4 regions of the Superficieibacter sp. BNK-5 genome follow, and region 1 is predicted to be linked to each of the others. Evidence: predicted binding sites of a transcription regulator. Region 1 holds the regulator's gene; each other region holds the start of a gene.
What was found. The regulator PurR, encoded in region 1, represses purine synthesis genes. The targets are predictions, from matches to a motif close to CANGCAAACGTTTGCNTG.
Positions count from the first base shown of each region.

Region 2: a site for PurR is predicted at 2,856-2,873, ahead of galS (HTH-type transcriptional regulator GalS). Genes of this name have one in related genera too.
Region 3: a site for PurR is predicted at 2,682-2,699, ahead of ACMGGS_RS04205 (NCS2 family permease). Genes of this name have one in related genera too.
Region 4: a site for PurR is predicted at 3,198-3,215, ahead of purT (formate-dependent phosphoribosylglycinamide formyltransferase). Genes of this name have one in related genera too.

Region 1 is NZ_CP179893.1:3,829,417-3,833,817, forward strand. Features, by position in the region: gene sodB (superoxide dismutase [Fe]) at 1-202, shown strand, start outside; gene ACMGGS_RS18305 (MFS transporter) at 241-1,407, opposite strand; gene ACMGGS_RS18310 (YnhF family membrane protein) at 1,572-1,661, opposite strand; gene purR (HTH-type transcriptional repressor PurR) at 1,960-2,985, shown strand; partial or broken gene punR (DNA-binding transcriptional activator PunR) at 2,990-3,916, opposite strand; gene punC (purine nucleoside transporter PunC) at 4,028-4,401, shown strand, end outside.
Region 2 is NZ_CP179893.1:4,480,479-4,484,879, forward strand. Features, by position in the region: gene mglA (galactose/methyl galactoside ABC transporter ATP-binding protein MglA) at 1-301, opposite strand, end outside; gene mglB (galactose/glucose ABC transporter substrate-binding protein MglB) at 434-1,432, opposite strand; gene galS (HTH-type transcriptional regulator GalS) at 1,722-2,747, opposite strand; gene yeiB (DUF418 domain-containing protein YeiB) at 2,903-4,060, opposite strand; gene folE (GTP cyclohydrolase I FolE) at 4,088-4,401, opposite strand, start outside.
Region 3 is NZ_CP179893.1:871,553-875,953, reverse strand. Features, by position in the region: gene ACMGGS_RS04225 (EAL domain-containing protein) at 1-845, shown strand, start outside; gene soxS (superoxide response transcriptional regulator SoxS) at 830-1,159, opposite strand; gene soxR (redox-sensitive transcriptional activator SoxR) at 1,245-1,703, shown strand; gene ACMGGS_RS04210 (glutathione S-transferase family protein) at 1,751-2,419, shown strand; gene ACMGGS_RS04205 (NCS2 family permease) at 2,811-4,160, shown strand; gene ACMGGS_RS04200 (Na+/H+ antiporter) at 4,312-4,401, shown strand, end outside.
Region 4 is NZ_CP179893.1:4,124,793-4,129,193, forward strand. Features, by position in the region: gene ptrB (oligopeptidase B) at 1-1,536, opposite strand, end outside; gene ACMGGS_RS19830 (tellurite resistance TerB family protein) at 1,623-2,282, opposite strand; gene yebF (protein YebF) at 2,383-2,742, opposite strand; gene ACMGGS_RS19840 (YebG family protein) at 2,822-3,109, opposite strand; gene purT (formate-dependent phosphoribosylglycinamide formyltransferase) at 3,251-4,401, shown strand, end outside.

The DNA.
Region 1 (4,401 bases):
CAAAAAAGCGGACGGCAGTCTGGCGATTGCGTCTACGTCTAACGCCGGCACGCCGCTGACTACCAGTGACACACCGTTGCTGACCGTGGATGTCTGGGAACACGCCTACTATATTGACTACCGCAATGCCCGTCCGGGTTATCTGGAGCATTTCTGGGCGCTGGTTAACTGGCCTTTTGTGGCACAAAATCTGGCAGCCTGAGTCAATGCGCAGAAGGCGTTTGCCTTCTGCGCTATCGCTTAACGGCTGGCGCAGGCTTCACGCGCGGGCTGGCGGGCGGAAAAGAACACCACCAGCAGTGCCAGACCCGCAATAATTGCCCCCATTACCGGAACAAAACTATACCCCAGCCCGCCGGAGATCACCGCTCCACCGGCCATCGCCCCTAAAGCATTGCCGAGATTAAACGCCCCGATATTCACCGACGAGGATAAGCCCGGCGCTTCGCTGGCCACGCGCATGACGCGCATTTGCAGCGGGGGAACCACAGCAAATGTCGCGGCACCCCATACCAGCATACTGAACGCCGTGCCAAACTCATTGCGTGCCAGCAGCGGGATCGCCAGCATGATCGCAATCAACAGCAGCAGAAAACCTTTCAACGTGGCATTCACTGACCGATCGGCAAACTTCCCGCCAAGATAATTGCCGATGGAGACCCCAATCCCCACCAGTACCAGCATCGCGGTGACAAAAAGCGGCGTCGCGGCAGACAGGCTATACAGAACCGGAGCGATATAGGTGTAGAGGGTAAACATCGCCCCGGCCCCCAGCACGGTCGTCAGCAGCGCGCTAAGAACCTGCGGGCGCAGCAGCACCGTCAGTTCCTGCCGCACGTTGGGTCGCTCTCCTGCACTGCCCTTCGGCAGCGAGAACCACAGGCTCAACATGGCGATAACCCCCAGACCCGCAGTTACAAAAAAGGACATTCGCCAGCCAATCGCTTCACCCAGCCAGGTCGCCGCCGGAACGCCGCCGATGTTAGCAATGGTGAGTCCCATAAACATGGTCGCGACGGCGCTGGCCTGTTTATGTTTTGGCACCACGCTTGCGGCAACCACTGACCCCAGACCAAAGAACGCACCGTGGTTAAGGCTGGTAACAATACGGGAAAGCATCAGGGTGGTGTAATCAGGCGCAATCGCTGAGAGCACATTGCCGAGGGTAAAAATCGCCATCAGAAAAATCAACGCGTTACGCCGGGCGCGGTGGGATAACAGTAACGTCATGATCGGCGCACCAACCATCACGCCAATCGCATAGGCGCTGATGAGCATACCGGCGGTTGGAATAGAAACATCCACCCCTCTGGCAATCGTGGGCAATAACCCCATCGGAGAAAACTCAGTGGTGCCGATACCAAACGCACCGATAGCCAGCGCCAGCAGGGGAAAATTAACTTTCATGAACAGACTCCGTTTTGGCCGCCATCACCATGACACGACGCAAAGAAGCCAAAAGCATGACATTAATCACAAAAAAACAAAAGTGAGGCAAAATGCAAAAGCGTTTTGCTGATAAGTGCAAAATCGGAGAAGGGGCTGAGGGAGAAGGCTCTCCCCCGGATAACTCAATGTAATACGGCAACCAACGCGCTGGCGACGATCAAACCCAGCACAATAATGGTCGTTACCAGAGAAAACTTAAGATCGGCACTCATCAATTTTTACTCCTTGTTATGACCCTGCGAAAAGTGAGCCTGTTCATTTTTACACACTTAAGGACGAAAATCTTGCAGGATTTAGATTGATATACATTTTTTCTCTTTCCCTTTTCATCAGGATCGGCCAAAATTCCACGCTTAATTATAAGCGTACCAGCCATTGACCCCCACCTGACGTTCTGTGTCGTTTTCCCGACCTAAAGCAATGCTCACAAAATTGCGCCAGGGGTGTGTGAAGGCAAACGTTTACCCTCCCATTTGCAGGCGTTCAGGCCAGGGTCCGGAGTAAGATGTAATGGCAACAATTAAAGATGTCGCGAAACGCGCAAACGTTTCCACTACAACTGTGTCACACGTTATCAACAAAACCCGTTTTGTTGCTGAAGATACGCGTAATGCAGTGTGGGCGGCAATAAAGGAACTTCACTATTCTCCCAGCGCGGTTGCGCGCAGCCTGAAGGTTAATCATACCAAGTCGATTGGCCTGCTGGCGACCAGCAGCGAAGCGGCCTATTTTGCCGAAATTATTGAAGCGGTTGAAAAAAGCTGCTTCAAGAAAGGCTATACCCTGATCCTCGGCAACGCATGGAACGATATTGAAAAACAGCGCGCCTATTTGTCGATGATGGCGCAAAAACGCGTCGATGGCCTGCTGGTCATGTGCTCTGAATATCCCGAATCGCTATTAAGCATGCTCGAAGAGTATCGTCACATTCCGATGGTGGTGATGGACTGGGGCGAATCAAAAGCGGACTTTACCGACTCGGTGATTGATAATGCCTTTAAAGGTGGCTATATGGCCGGGCGTTATCTGATCGAACGCGGCCATCGTGATATCGGTATTATTCCAGGCCCGCTGGAGCGTAATACCGGTGCCGGACGTCTGGCCGGGTTTATGAAAGCGATGGACGAAATCCAGGTGAAGATCCCCGAGCAGTGGATCGTGCAGGGTGATTTCGAACCGGAATCCGGCTATCAGGCGATGCAACAGATCCTTAATCAGTCCCCTCGCCCGACCGCCGTCTTCTGCGGGGGCGATATCATGGCGATGGGGGCATTATGTGCCGCCGACGAGATGGGCCTGCGCGTGCCGCAGGATATTTCAGTGATTGGCTACGATAACGTGCGCAACGCGCGTTTCTTTACGCCGGCGCTGACGACCATTCACCAGCCGAAAGATTCCCTCGGCGAAGCCGCGTTTAATACCCTGCTGGATCGCATTGTGAATAAGCGCGTTGAATCAAAATCCATTGAGGTTCACCCTCGCCTGATTGAACGCCGCTCGGTAGCCGACGGTCCGTTCGTCGACTACCGCCGTTAAGTTAACCTGCGGGAGCCGTTTCTTCCGGGTCCCGCAGCCACTCTTTATTCAGCGTTTCGCTATCCCCCAAATACTCCAGCAGCCATCCTAACGCAGGCGAGATATCGCTCTGCTGCCAGGTTAAGCAGCAGGCCGCATCAGGAAACGGGTTCTCAAGGACCAGCGCTGTCCAGTCGCCTGAATCGGTCCATGGCCGGGCAAAATGTGAAGGCACCATCGCCGCACACAGACCCGCCGAGATGCAGGTCGCTGATGACTCCCAGTCTGGCACCACGACCCGCTTTTGATTGTCCAGCAGCCAGGTCGTGCGTTTTGGCAACGAGCGCGAGGTATCTTCACGAACCAGGGAAGGCCAGTTGCGTAATTCATCGTCGCTTAACGGCCCCGGCTGTTTGGCCAGGGGATGATCGCAGGCGACAACGCAATTCCAGCTCAGCATCCCCATATCCCGGAACGCGTAGCGCCCCCCGACCGGGATGGCCTGGGTTGCGCCGATAGCCAGTTCAACCCGCCCATCGGCCAGCGCATCCCACACGCCGTTAAACACTTCCTGAAAAACAATCAGCTCGACATCAGGAAAATGGCGGTAGAAATCGACAATCATTTGCCGGGTACGCTCGGGCCTGACGATGTTATCAACGGCAATGGGAAGCTGGCTGCGCCAGCCATTCGCGATTTGCTGGCACTGCTGACGGGTGATCAGCATTTTTTTGATAACAGTGCGTCCTTCTTTCAAAAACCAGCTGCCCGCAGGGGTTAACTCCACATCGCGATGCCGCCGCTCAAACAGCGGCACACCCAGCCACTCTTCCATCTGACGCACGGTGTAACTGATTGCTGACGGGACACGATGCAACTCCTGCGCCGCTGCGCTAAAGCTGCCGTTGCGGGCAACCGCATCAATCACTTCGAGGGAATATTCTGACCACATTTTCTGCCTGCAAATTTTTTGACGTCACTACGCAAATATTAGCGTTTCACAACGCTGAATGCACTGCCTACACTCTTGCGCCTGTCACCTGCTTCTAAAAAGAGAATGTATATGCAGCCTGGAAAAGGTTTTCTGGTCTGGCTCGCCGGACTAAGCGTGCTGGGATTTCTGGCCACTGATATGTATTTGCCCGCGTTTGCGGCAATTCAGCACGATCTTCACTCCCCGGCCGCTGCGGTCAGCGCCAGCCTGAGTTTATTTCTGGCCGGCTTCGCTCTGGCCCAGCTCATCTGGGGACCGCTGTCGGATCGCTTCGGACGGCGTCCCATTTTGCTCATCGGGCTGACCATTTTTGCCGTTGGCTGCCTGGGGATGCTGTGGGTGCAAAGTGCCACGATGCTGCTGGTATTGCGTTTTGTTCAGGCGACGGGCGTTTGTGCTGCCGCCGTGACCTGGCAGGCGATGGTGACTGACTATTATCCGGC
Region 2 (4,401 bases), 650 kb from region 1:
ATACCAGGTTCAGCTCCTGGTGCACCATTGAGATACCGTTTTCCAGCGCCTCTTTTGCCGAGTGGAAGTCAATCTCTTTGCCCTGAAAAATAATACTCCCGGAATCTTTCTGATAGATCCCGAACAGACATTTTAATAATGTTGATTTACCCGCACCGTTCTCCCCCATTAATGCATGAATAGAGTGAGGACGAACTTTTAAATTAACATTATCGAGTGCCTTAACGCCGGGAAATGACTTGTTGATATTGCTCATTTCCAACAAGAATTCGCCTGACGACTCTGTGTTATTGCTGACCATAGCTATACCTGGCTGCGATAGTGTTGTTCCCGCTGTGTATCGTGGCGCGCACGTAACGCCCCCCGAATGAGTCAGGATATTTCTTTGTCGTTATTAATTGGGCGCACTTACGTGCGCCCAAAGTTAAAAAACTTATTTATTGGTAAATTGAGACAGGTTGTCTTTATCCACGCCGACATACGGGATGCGGACGATTTTGTTTTCAATTTTCCAGTCAGTACCGTCAGCCGCACCTTTACCATCGGCGAGGTTTTTCGCCAGATCGAACGTGGCTTTTGCCTGGTTGTTGGCGTCGTTCAGTACAGTACCGGCCAGCGCGCCAGATTTAACCAGCGCCAGCGCTTCTGGCAGAGCATCGACGCCGAATACCGGCAGGCTGCTCTTATTGTGGGCTTTCAGCGCTTCTACTGCGCCCATTGCCATCGCGTCGTTATTGGCAATAACGACTTCAATTTTGTTAGCGTTCGGGCCGGAGAGCCAGGCATCCATCTTATCTTTTGCCTGAGCGGTATCCCACATGGCGGTATCTAACGCCAGCTGCTGCGTTTTGATGCCTTTATCATTTAATTCTTTAATCACGTAAGAGGTACGCGCTTCAGCATCCGGATGACCTGGTTCGCCTTTCAGCAGTACAAACTGGATCTGACCGTCTTTATTCAGATCCCAGCCCTGGTTTGCCGCCCAGTGTTTAGCGATCAGATCGCCCTGGATGATACCGGATTCTTTGGAATCCGTGCCGACGTAATACGCTTTGTCATAGCTGTCCAGCGCTTTACGGGAAGGTTCTTTGTTAAAGAAAACAATCGGCACGTTTTGTCCGCGCGCTTTTTCAATCACGGTGCCAGCTGCTGCCGGGTCAACGAGATTGATAGCCAGCGCTTTCACGCCTTTCGCCAGCAGTACGTCAATCTGGTCGTTTTGTTTGGACTGGTCATTCTGCGAGTCATTCATCAGCAGTTGAACGCCCGATGCGTCTTTCGCATCTTTCTCAATTGCTTTACGCACGACAGACATAAAGTTATCGTCGTACTTATAAATCGTCACGCCAATACGGGTATCAGCAGCGTGAGCAGCCGCACCAAATAACATGCTTGCCATCACGGCAGACAGGGTAAGCACCTTCTTATTCATGGTATCTCCGGTTTTTGTTATGCAGGGTAGTACGGGTGAATAACTCTGGCAGGCAGCGCCTTAAGGAGGATTACTGCATGCCGAATTCACTTTTAAAGTTCTGCCTTCCGTTTTCGGTAATGCTCCAGTAATGCGCTTTATTATTTGTTTCAGGCCCGGTTGCTATGGGTAGTGTAGTCACTCACTGTTACATAGTGTTTCAGCCTTGCAAACGATGTCATCATAGCTATCACGTTGTTAAGATACTGTGAATTTACTCACAAATTGAAAACGGTTACATCATGGAATTCTATAAGTTAGTGATCGGCCCCACAGTTTGTCGCTGGGCAACGGAATGCCGCCTCACCAGCGTGGGCATAAAGCAATGAGTCGCGTTGCGATCCAGCTTACCCGCAGCTCCCAACAGCGCCAGCTCGGTGGCGAGTTTCGCCATGGAGGCGATAGGATAGCGCACCGTCGTCAGTTGCGGATCGGTGTAACGGGCCAGCGGAATATCATCGAAAGCAATGAGTGAAAGGTTTTGCGGCACGGCAATGCCGTTATCTTTCAGCGCCGTCAACGCTCCTGCCGCCATGCTGTCGTTATAGGCAAACACCGCCGTCAGCCCGGAGTTGCGTCCCAGCAGTTCGACCATTGCTGCTTCACCGCCCTGTAAATCCGGCGATCCCACACCGACCCAGCTCTCAGGCGGGACAATATCCTGCTCCTGAAGCGCACGCAGCCAGCCCTCTTTGCGCATATCATCATCTTCGATACTGTGGCTTGAGCCGAGATAACCAATGCGTTGATGACCATGATTAAGCAGCATTTTGGTTGCCATCTGCGCCCCGCTGACATTATCAAGGCAAACGCAGCGATGTGCGAAGCCCGGGACAAGGCGATTGATTAATACCATGCCGGGAATATGTTGCAGGAATTCGCTAAGCTCGCCGTCGCTCAGCGCTTTGGAATGCACGATTAACGCACTACAGCGCTGACGGATCAGCACTTCAATGGCGTTACGTTCTTTTTCGGCTTCATGATAACTGTTGCCGATCAGCAGATACTTCTGGTTTTGCTGGGCGACGATATCGACGGCTTTCACCAGCGCACCAAAGAACGCATCCGACACGTCCATGACCACCACACCAATGGTATCGCTCGCCTGCGTTGCCAGCGCCTGCGCATTGGCATTCGGCCGGTATCCAAGCGCTGAAACCGCACTCATTACCGCGTCCCGTGTTTCAGGGCTTACCAGTGCACTATTATTGAGTACCCTTGAAACGGTAGCCACGGAAACGCCCGCCTGACGGGCAACATCACGAATGGTGATCATTATCACCACCCTGTTGTAGATTGCAGCGACTCACGGCCACCCCCTGTGTTAAGGAAGGTGTCCATTCTGGCAGCGATAGAGAGACGACTACGTGAGAGAGGTCACACGAATGAAAACGGTTACATCCATTTTGTTAATGAATGTGATCCAGATCGTTATCTGGATGTACCTGATAATGATATCCCCGAAGCACGTGCGGTTAACTGCCGCCACAGCCATTCAACCGGCCCCTGGCGATAATAACGCAGCCAGATAACGGAAAAGAGGATGTTCACCAGCCAGACGGCGGGAACGAATGCCAGCAATTGCAGGCGGTTAAACTTCATGAAGAGATCACACTGCCAGAACAACGTGGTACAGATGAGCGTTTGCAGCAGATAGTTGCTGAGTGCCATACGTCCCACCTGTGCAACAGCGCCCACCAGCCGAAAACGACAAAGCTGCGGCCAGAAGCCGTATGCCAGTGAGGCATAGCCGATAGCCTGGAACGGCGCGCTGAGTTCACGCGGCGCCTGTAAAAAGAAAGCACACCAGCGATAATCCCACCCCACATACCACTGAGCAATCATCCCCGGCACGTTAATAATGATGCCAGTTGCAACTAAAAGCCCCCCAATGCGGCGATAGTGCGACAGGCTAAACTGCCCTTTCAGCCAGCCGCTGCGCATCAGGGCTGCGCCAATTAGCATCATGCCGGCCAGCTGCCAGCCGTACTGCGCGCCGAGGGCCAGCAGATTATTCGACAGCATATCCAGACGGTTGCTCATCGCGTCGGTTCCGCCCTGAAGCCGCCAGAAATGCTCATACTGGAGGTTAGCAATATCCGGCACCCAGGCACGCGGATTCCCCGCGCCGGAAATTTTCCCCAGCAGCAGCAAAATACCGATACCCATCAGATAGAGCACAACGCCGGTATTAAAGAGATTTTTGCCGTGTGAGGCATCGCGGATCATGCGCCAGCAAATCAATCCCACCAGCGCATAGGCCAGCAGAATATCACCTTCCCAAAAAAACAGGACGTGCAGAAAACCGAGCAGCGCCAGCAGCGTCAAACGCGACTGGATCCAGCGCTTACCGCGCCCCAGCAGGATCTGAAGCCCGGCACCGAATAGCAACGCAAAGAGGGTCAGGAATTTGACCTGGGCAAACAGGTCGAGCACCGCCCATGTCCAGGTATCGGCGCGGGTGATGTCGCCATACCAGGCGGGGTTGAGATAGGCCGCCTTCGGTAAACCGAAGGCGGTAATATTCAGCAGCAAAATACCGAGGATGGCCACGCCACGCACAAAATCCAGCGTAATGTTTCGTTCCATGGTTCCTCTTATGCCTGATGAACGCGATTAGCTGCGATGCCGCACCGCGCGCAGAAACTCCTGGCGTGTATTCTGACTCGACTTAAACAGGCCGCCCAGGGAAGTCGTCGTGGTGGCGCTGGTGGCGTCACGAATGCCGCGCGCTTTGACACAATAATGCACCGCATCAATAGATACCGCTACATTATTTGTTCCCAGCAACGTCTGGAGGGCGGTCAGGATCTGCTGCGTCAAACGCTCCTGAACCTGAGGACGCTGGGCAAAGAACTGCACGATACGGTTAATTTTGGATAAGCCAATCACCGACTCTTTCGGGATATAGGCCACCGTTGCCTGACCGT
Region 3 (4,401 bases), 1.9 Mb from region 1:
TGGGAATGATATGCAGTATTCTGATCCTGCTGGTCTGGGCGCGAACGCACCGGGAGTTTAACTCCCCGCGCCGTCTGCTACAGCGCGCGCTTCAGAAACGCCAGCTTCGCCTGCACTATCAGCCTATTATCGATATCAAAAATAACCAGTGCGTTGGCGCAGAAGCGCTATTGCGCTGGCCAGCGTTTGAAGGGCAGGTAATGAGTCCGGCAGAATTTATTCCGCTGGCAGAAAAAGAGGGGCTGATTGAGCATGTGACGGATTACGTTGTGGAAGAAGTGTTTACCGATTTAGGCGAGTTTCTCGCCGCGCATCCGCATCTCTATATCTCAATCAACTTATCGGCTTCGGATTTCCACTCTTCACGTTTAATCGCGTTAATCTCTGATAAAGCACAGAAATATTCGGTACTGGCCCAGCAAATCAAAATTGAAGTGACCGAGCGTGGGTTTATTGATGTGCCAAAAACGACACCGGTTATTCAGGCGTTTCGTCAGGCAGGCTATGAAGTGGCAATTGATGATTTCGGCACCGGCTATTCTAACCTGCACAATCTCTACTCGCTCAATGTCGATATATTAAAAATCGATAAATCATTTATTGATACCTTGAGCACCAATAATCTGATTGCTGAGCATATTGTTGAAATGGCACAGAGCTTGCGCCTGAAAACCATCGCCGAGGGTGTAGAAACGGCGGAGCAGGTGTCCTGGCTGTTGAAGCGTGGCGTGCAGTATTGTCAGGGCTGGCACTTCGCGAAAGCGATGCCGTCGCACGAGTTTATTATCTGGCTCCAGCAACCGATAAGACTGCTGAAGCCGCGTAAGCGTCACGCCGAAATCTGATGGCGATAGTCCGTCGGCGTGCGATCAAACTCGCGGCGGAACACGCGGGAAAAGGTCTGCTGGGAGACATAGCCCAAATCCATCGCAATATCAAAAATCGGCCGCTGCGTGGTACGCAACGCCTCCGCTGCCATCAATAAACGCCGCTGACGAATATAGTCACCCAGCGTCTGATGCATCACCGCACGGAACATCCGTTGCAAATACCACTTCGAATAGCCTGATTTTCTGGCCACTATATCGATGTTAAGTGGTTGATCGATATGCTCATCAATCCATTCAATCAGCGTTTGAATAATTTCACGATGCGACATACAGCGTCCTCTTCTCATCATCAGATTCGTCGTTTTCTCTGCGGGCGAGTATAATTCCTCAAGTTAACTTGAGGTAAAGCGGTTTATGGAAAAGAGATCACCCCGTATTAAAGCGATGCTGACGCCCGGCGAGGTTGCCAAACGTAGTGGCGTCGCCGTCTCGGCCCTGCATTTCTATGAAAGCAAAGGGCTGATAAAGAGCGTGCGCAATAGCGGCAATCAACGGCGTTACTCGCGTGATGTGCTGCGATACGTAGCGATTATCAAGATTGCTCAGCGTATTGGCATTCCACTTTCCACCATTGGCGAGTCGTTTGGCGTGCTGCCGGAAGGGCATAATCTGAGCGTCAGAGAGTGGCAGCATCTTTCATCCCAGTGGCGAGAAGAACTGGATCGGCGCATTCATACGCTAGTGGCGTTGCGCGATCAACTGGATGGCTGTATCGGCTGCGGTTGTCTTTCCCGCCGTGACTGTCCGCTGCGTAACCCCGGCGATAAACTGGGCGAAGAGGGGACCGGCGCACGGCTGCTGGAGGAAGAATAAAGGCCAAACCTCTCCTATAGTTAACAGCTTAACGACAGGAGAAAATTATGCTGAAGGTGCACCATCTGAATCAGTCACGCTCACAACGCGTGCTCTGGGCGCTTGAAGAATTAAATCAGCCCTATGAGATCGTGCGTTACGAGCGCGAAAAAACCATGCTCGCCCCGGAATCCCTTAAAAAGGTGCATCCGCTGGGCAAATCGCCGGTACTGGAAGATGATGGGCTGGTCATCGCGGAGTCCGGCGCTATCCTGGAGTATCTCGAAGAGTATTACGATCCCACGCACCAGCTCCAGCCGCAGGATAAGGCGCAGAAATTGCAGTATCGCTTCTGGCTACATTATGCCGAAGGATCGCTGATGCCCCTGCTATTGATGAAGCTGGTTTTCGGACGGCTGGGTAAACCTCCCGTACCGTTCGGGCTGCGCACGCTCGGCAGCGCGTTAGGTCAGGGCGTGCAGAAAGCGTACCTGAATAAGCAGATTGAGACGCACGCGCGTTTTATCGAATCTGAACTGGCGCACAAGCCGTGGTTTGCAGGTGACGACTTGAGTATGGCGGACGTGCAGATGAGCTTTCCGGTATTTGCGCTGCTATCGCGTGGCGGTATTGAGCATTTGCCGAATCTGCATGCCTGGAAAAAGCGGGTAGAAATGCGTCCAGCATGGAAACACGCTATCGAAAAAGGCGGGCCGTTCACCTTGCCAGGCGAATAGCTTTTTCTAATGGCAAAAGGCCGTTCCTCAAATTGAAAATAATCCGCAATAAAAATGTTGCCAGTTTGCGCATAAACGATAACGTTTGCGCATCCACTGGCGATTTCTTCACCGCCATAAGCGAATCTTAGCAAAATGCTGCAAAGTTCAGTTGAAAAAGGCGGGTTAAACGCTGGATAATCGTTTGCCTTTTATTTAGTGGACGGATGAGCGTCTTCATTTGCCCACTCAATAACATTTGTTAAGCCGTTTTGTTTGCGCGGAGTTAAACGTTTGCTTTTTACGGTGCTTCTTTACCGTAACGCAGCACAGGGAGATGACGTTTACCTGGCAGTGGATTGTCCACCACGCTAACCAACGAAAGATAAAAAATTCTCAGGGGATGTTTTCTATGTCTACGCCTTCAGCGCGTACCGGCGGTTCACTCGACGCCTGGTTTAAAATTTCTGCCCGTGGCAGCTCCGTTCGTCAGGAGATTCTGGCGGGGTTAACCACCTTTCTGGCGATGGTGTACTCTGTCATTGTGGTGCCAGGGATGTTGGGTAAAGCGGGCTTCCCGCCTGCTGCCGTGTTTGTAGCAACCTGTCTGGTGGCGGGCGTTGGCTCTCTGTTAATGGGCCTGTGGGCCAATCTGCCGCTGGCAATTGGCTGCGCTATCTCTCTGACCGCCTTTACCGCGTTCAGCCTGGTGCTGGGTCAACATATCAGCATTCCGGTGGCACTGGGTGCGGTCTTCCTGATGGGTGTACTGTTTACCATTATTTCAGCGACCGGCATTCGTAGCTGGATCCTGCGTAACCTGCCGCAGGGCATTGCACACGGTACCGGGATTGGTATCGGTCTGTTCCTGCTGCTGATCGCCGCCAACGGCGTGGGTCTGGTCATTAAAAACCCGCTGGACGGGCTGCCGGTCACACTGGGGCATTTCGCCAGCTTCCCGGTGATCATGTCGCTGATTGGTCTGGCGATGATTATCGGTCTCGAAAAACTGAAAGTACCGGGCGGCATTTTGCTGACCATTATCGGTATCTCTGTCGTCGGTCTGCTGTTTGATCCGAACGTCCATTTCTCGGGTATTTTTGCCATGCCGTCGCTGAGCGATGAGCACGGTAACTCGCTGATTGGTAGTCTGGATATTATGGGCGCGCTGAATCCGGTAGTACTGCCAAGCGTGCTGGCGCTGGTCATGACCGCCGTTTTTGACGCTACCGGCACCATTCGCGCGGTAGCCGGACAGGCGAATTTGCTGGATAAAGACGGGCAGATCATCAACGGCGGCAAAGCGCTGACCACCGACTCCCTGAGCAGCGTCTTCTCCGGCCTGGTGGGCGCGGCTCCGGCAGCGGTCTATATCGAATCTGCGGCAGGGACGGCGGCGGGCGGCAAAACCGGCCTGACGGCAATTGTGGTCGGCATTCTGTTCCTGCTGATCCTGTTCCTCTCTCCGCTGTCTTATCTTGTTCCGGCCTATGCGACTGCACCGGCGCTGATGTACGTTGGCCTGCTGATGTTAAGCAATGTGGCACGCATCGACTTTGCGGACTTTGTTGATGCCATGTGCGGCCTGATCACCGCCGTCTTTATCGTCCTGACCTGTAACATTGTGACCGGCATTATGATCGGTTTTGCGGCGCTGGTGATTGGCCGTATCGTGTCGGGCGAATGGCGTAAACTGAATCTCGGCACTGTGATTATCGCGCTGGCGCTGGTTATTTTTTATGCGGGTGGCTGGGCTATTTAAGTCGATAACCTTTTCCATATCCAAAACGGGTGGCTCAGGCTGCCCGTTTTTGTTTTTTAAGGTACATCCTGTTTCCCTTACGTTGACCACAATGTTTTACTATTAAGAGTGCGCAGTGCGCTTGATTCCACACAAAGCAAACAGGGACAGCATGGAAATATTTTTCACAATACTGATTATGACGCTTGTGGTCTCGCTCTCCGGAGTGGTGACCCGCGTTCTTCCTTTTCAAATCCCGCTC
Region 4 (4,401 bases), 300 kb from region 1:
GCAGACATCAAGGTAGTCGTTAAAGGTATTTTTCTTTTTCAGGAATTTACCTTCTTCGTACCACTGCTGCCCCAGTTCACCGCCGCCGCGTACATGCGCAATAGCGAAAACAAAACCACGATCAAGCAGGCTCAGGCGGCTACTGCTGAAATCGGCATCCATACTGGTCCCATACGAACCGTAGCCGTAGACCAGAAGCGGATTTTTACCTTTGCGGAAATGCTGCCGGTGATAAACCAGCGACACAGGGACTTCTACGCCATCACGCGCGGTGATCCACAAATGCTCGCTGCGATAGAGGCTACTGTCAAAACCAGCCACCTCTGATTGCTTCAATACCTGACGTTCGCCAGTATCCATATCCAGTTCAAACAGCGTATCGGGCGTGGTCATTGATGAATAGCCATAGCGCAGACGTGACGTTTCCGGCTCCGGATTGTAAGCCAGCCAGGTGACATACGCCGGATCGTCAAAGGCGATGCCGGTCACTTCCCGGGTTTTACGATTAATTTGCCGCAGGCTGGTCAGCCCTCGCTGGCGCTCCTCCACCACCAGCCAGTCGGTAAAGAGGGTAAATCCCTCCAGCATGATGTCTTCCCGCGCCGGGATCAGCACTTCCCATTGCCGTTCATCACGCACGCGACTGCGGTAAAGACCGAAGTTTTTACCCTCGCGGTTCGAGCGAATATAAAATTTATGCTGATAATGATCGATGCTGTATTCGTGATCTTTGCGGCGCGGCAGAAAAGGTTGAGGCTGCGCGTCAGCCAGCGACGCGTCCAGCAGCAAAATCTCACTGGTGGTGGCGCTGGAGAGATAAATCACGATGAAATGCTGCGAGGTGGTTTTATGCAGGCCGACGTAAAAGGTTTCATCGTGCTCTTCGTAAATCAGTTCGTCCGATGCCGATGAGGTTCCGACCATATGTCGCCAGACCTGGTACGGCAGCAGCGTGACCGGATGTTTACGCACATAATAAAGCGTCAGCGAATCGTTGCCCCAGACGAAATCGGGGGAGATGTTATCCAGCAATTCCGGATACCAGTTACCGGTTTGCAGATTACGCAGACGCAGGCCGTATTGACGGCGCGATAAATAATCTTCCGCCAGCGCCATGATGGTATTATCCGGAGAAACCGCCATGCCACCGAGCGTGTAAAACTCGCTGTGCGCCGCGCGTTTATTAGCATCCAGCAGTAGCTCCCACTCATCCCATTCCGCAAGCAGTACCGACTGACGCTGATAGATAGCGTATTCACAACCAGGTTCGTAAATATGCCGGTAACGATAGCCGTTTCGGGTCCAGGGAGCAGAAACCTCACGCTGCGGAATACGCGCGACAATTTCCTGCAAAATGCGATCCTGAAGCCCCTGCTGCGAGGCCATCACCCGATGACCGTAGCTATTTTCCTGTTGAAGGTAATCAAGGACCTCAGGATTTGAGCGCGTGTCATCGCGCAGCCAATAGTAATCATCGGTGCGCGTGTCGCCGTGAAGGTTCATGTTGTGCGGTATACGTCTGGCTTTTGGTGGCATAGCTCGGTTCTTTTGCGTTTTACATCCTATAAGGGTGGCAAAAGACGCCAGCGATGCAAGCGAAACGCCGGCACTTTCCGCACGAATTACTCAGGAAGCGCCTGTTTTTGCTGCTTAAGATCCTGTTCCACCCCGTTACGCACCTCCTGAGGTATTTTCAGTGCATCACCGAGGGCACTAAGATAGCTACGCTCCATAAAATGATCGACATCGATAGCCGCACAACTGAGGAAGTATAACTCGAGGGCTTCTTCTTCATTCGGCACATCACGTGCTAGTCGCTGCGGATCAAGAGGCTGGTCCATGGCTTGTACCACCAGCGCTCTACCCTGCTCTTCGACACCCGCTTCACGCATCTGCAGCTCAATAGCCTCCCGCTCGCGGTCGTCAATATGCCCGTCGCTCTTAGCGGCAAATACCAGAGCCAGAATGAGTCGCTCCGTCCGCTTATCCAGCGGTGTGCTTTGCCTGCCGTACTGCGGTTCTTCCTGATGCGCTTCGCGGATCTTATCTTTGTATTTATTCCATAACACGGTCCCGGCAACTGCGCCGCCGCCCATTAACAACGCGCCAGATCCATATTTACTGAGAAGTTTACGAGATGATTTATTACCGACCAGCAGACCGGCAAGGCCGCCAAGCGCACCGGGTACCAGGAGCTTGTTCAGCCCCTGGGCACCAGAGGAGGAGGAAGAGACGCCATTTTGCGCCAGGAGAGACTGTAGCTGATTAAGCCAGTTTGCCATACGGATGATCCCTTCAGTTACCTGATAACGATAAGTTCAGAGTAAGCGAAGGGACGTCAGAAATTGTCAAGCCGCCAAAAAGTGCGCAAATTACTGTCGACTACCGGCTCTGATAGCTGGCACTGCCTGCGGCGCAATCAACCTGCACAAGATAGTGGATATCTGCACTCTTACCCCGAACAGTGATCGGCACTTTCCACTTGCCTTTCTCACCCTTGATTTCATTGTTGTCTACCCACACCACCGGATCGGCCTGGCCGATTTTCTGCCGATCTTCAGCCCAGCGGACAATGCGGTTTTGCTGATAGTCACGTTTCACGCTTGCCGCGATACCATCCGCATCCAGCTTTTCACAGTTGGGAAATTTAACCGTCTTTGAATGCGGATCCTGACTTACCGCATGCACTGATGCACTCCCGGCCAACAGTAGCAGACAGAAAAACGCTCCACGCTTATTCATTGTTTTCTCCTTAAGACCCATTGTTACATTGGGGTTAAAGAAAAAGCATGGTACAAAACGGCGGGAGTGCAAGTGGCTATTACGCTGCTTTAGTCCGTTTCGCGGGCGCATCCTCAGTCACGGCTTTTGGCGCAGGTAATTTTCCCGCCTTCAGCAGATTAGCGAGAACATCTTTTTGTTCGGCAAGCCACATCGCCATGCTTTCGCGTTGCTCGTCTTCCAGCGTTACCGGCGACTGGCCAAGCCAGTTGCCCAATACTTCCGCCAGATCGAGCATTTTGTCATAGGCATCGGCTTCCTTTTTGCTGGCAAAAGACATTTTTTCCTCACCTTCACGGATCACAACGTATTTAACTTCAACCGCCATTTTTGCAGCCCCATATCACTGTAATTTTATACAGTATAGCACCTCACTTTTAGTGAATCAATTGGTGAATAGCATCCCGGCAAAGACAGACGCAAACGTTTTCGTTTATACTGCGCACAAATGCGTTGAAGGGAAAAAGTGATGATTGTATTAGGTACCGCGCTGCGCCCGGCAGCCACCCGCGTGATGTTATTAGGCTCCGGCGAATTAGGAAAAGAAGTGGCGATTGAATGTCAGCGCCTGGGACTGGAGGTGATTGCGGTTGATCGCTACGCCAACGCCCCCGCGATGCACGTCGCACACCGTGCGCACGTCATTAATATGCTGGACGGTGAGGCGCTGAGGGCGCTGGTCGAAGCCGAAAAACCGGATTATATCGTGCCGGAGATTGAAGCCATTGCGACCGATATGCTGATTGAACTGGAGCAGAGCGGAAAGAAAGTGGTTCCCTGCGCCCGCGCCACGCAGTTGACGATGAATCGCGAAGGTATCCGTCGGCTGGCGGCGGAAACGTTATCGCTTCCCACCTCGGCGTATCGTTTTGCCGATAATGAAGAAAATTTTGTGCAGGCCGTGCGCGAAATCGGCCTGCCCTGCATTGTAAAACCGGTGATGAGTTCGTCTGGTAAAGGGCAATCTTTTATTCGTACTGAAGATCAGCTCAGCGACGCCTGGCGCTATGCCCAACAGGGGGGGCGTGCCGGAGCGGGACGTGTCATCGTTGAAGGGGTGGTGAATTTTGATTTTGAAATCACCCTGCTGACTGTGAGCGCGGTGGATGGCGTCCATTTCTGTGCGCCTGTAGGGCACCGCCAGGAAGATGGCGATTATCGCGAATCATGGCAACCCCAGCAGATGAGCCAGCTTGCGCTGGAGCGGGCGCACACCATCGCCCGCGAGGTGGTGCTGGCGCTCGGCGGTTTTGGTCTGTTTGGCGTGGAGCTTTTTGTCTGCGGCGACGAGATCGTCTTCAGCGAGGTTTCACCGCGTCCGCACGATACCGGGATGGTGACGTTAATCTCCCAGGATCTGTCAGAGTTTGCCCTGCACGTTCGCGCTTTCCTCGGCCTGCCGGTGGGCGGCATCCGTCAGTATGGCCCGGCAGCGTCGGCGGTGATCCTGCCGCAGTTGACCAGCCAGAACATTACGTTTAGTCACGTTGAGGAAGCCACCGGCGCAGGCTTGCAGGTGCGTCTGTTTGGTAAGCCGGAGATTGAAGGCACGCGTCGTTTAGGCGTGACGCTGGCAACCGGTGAGAATGTTGAAGACGCCATCGCACGGGCAAAAACGGC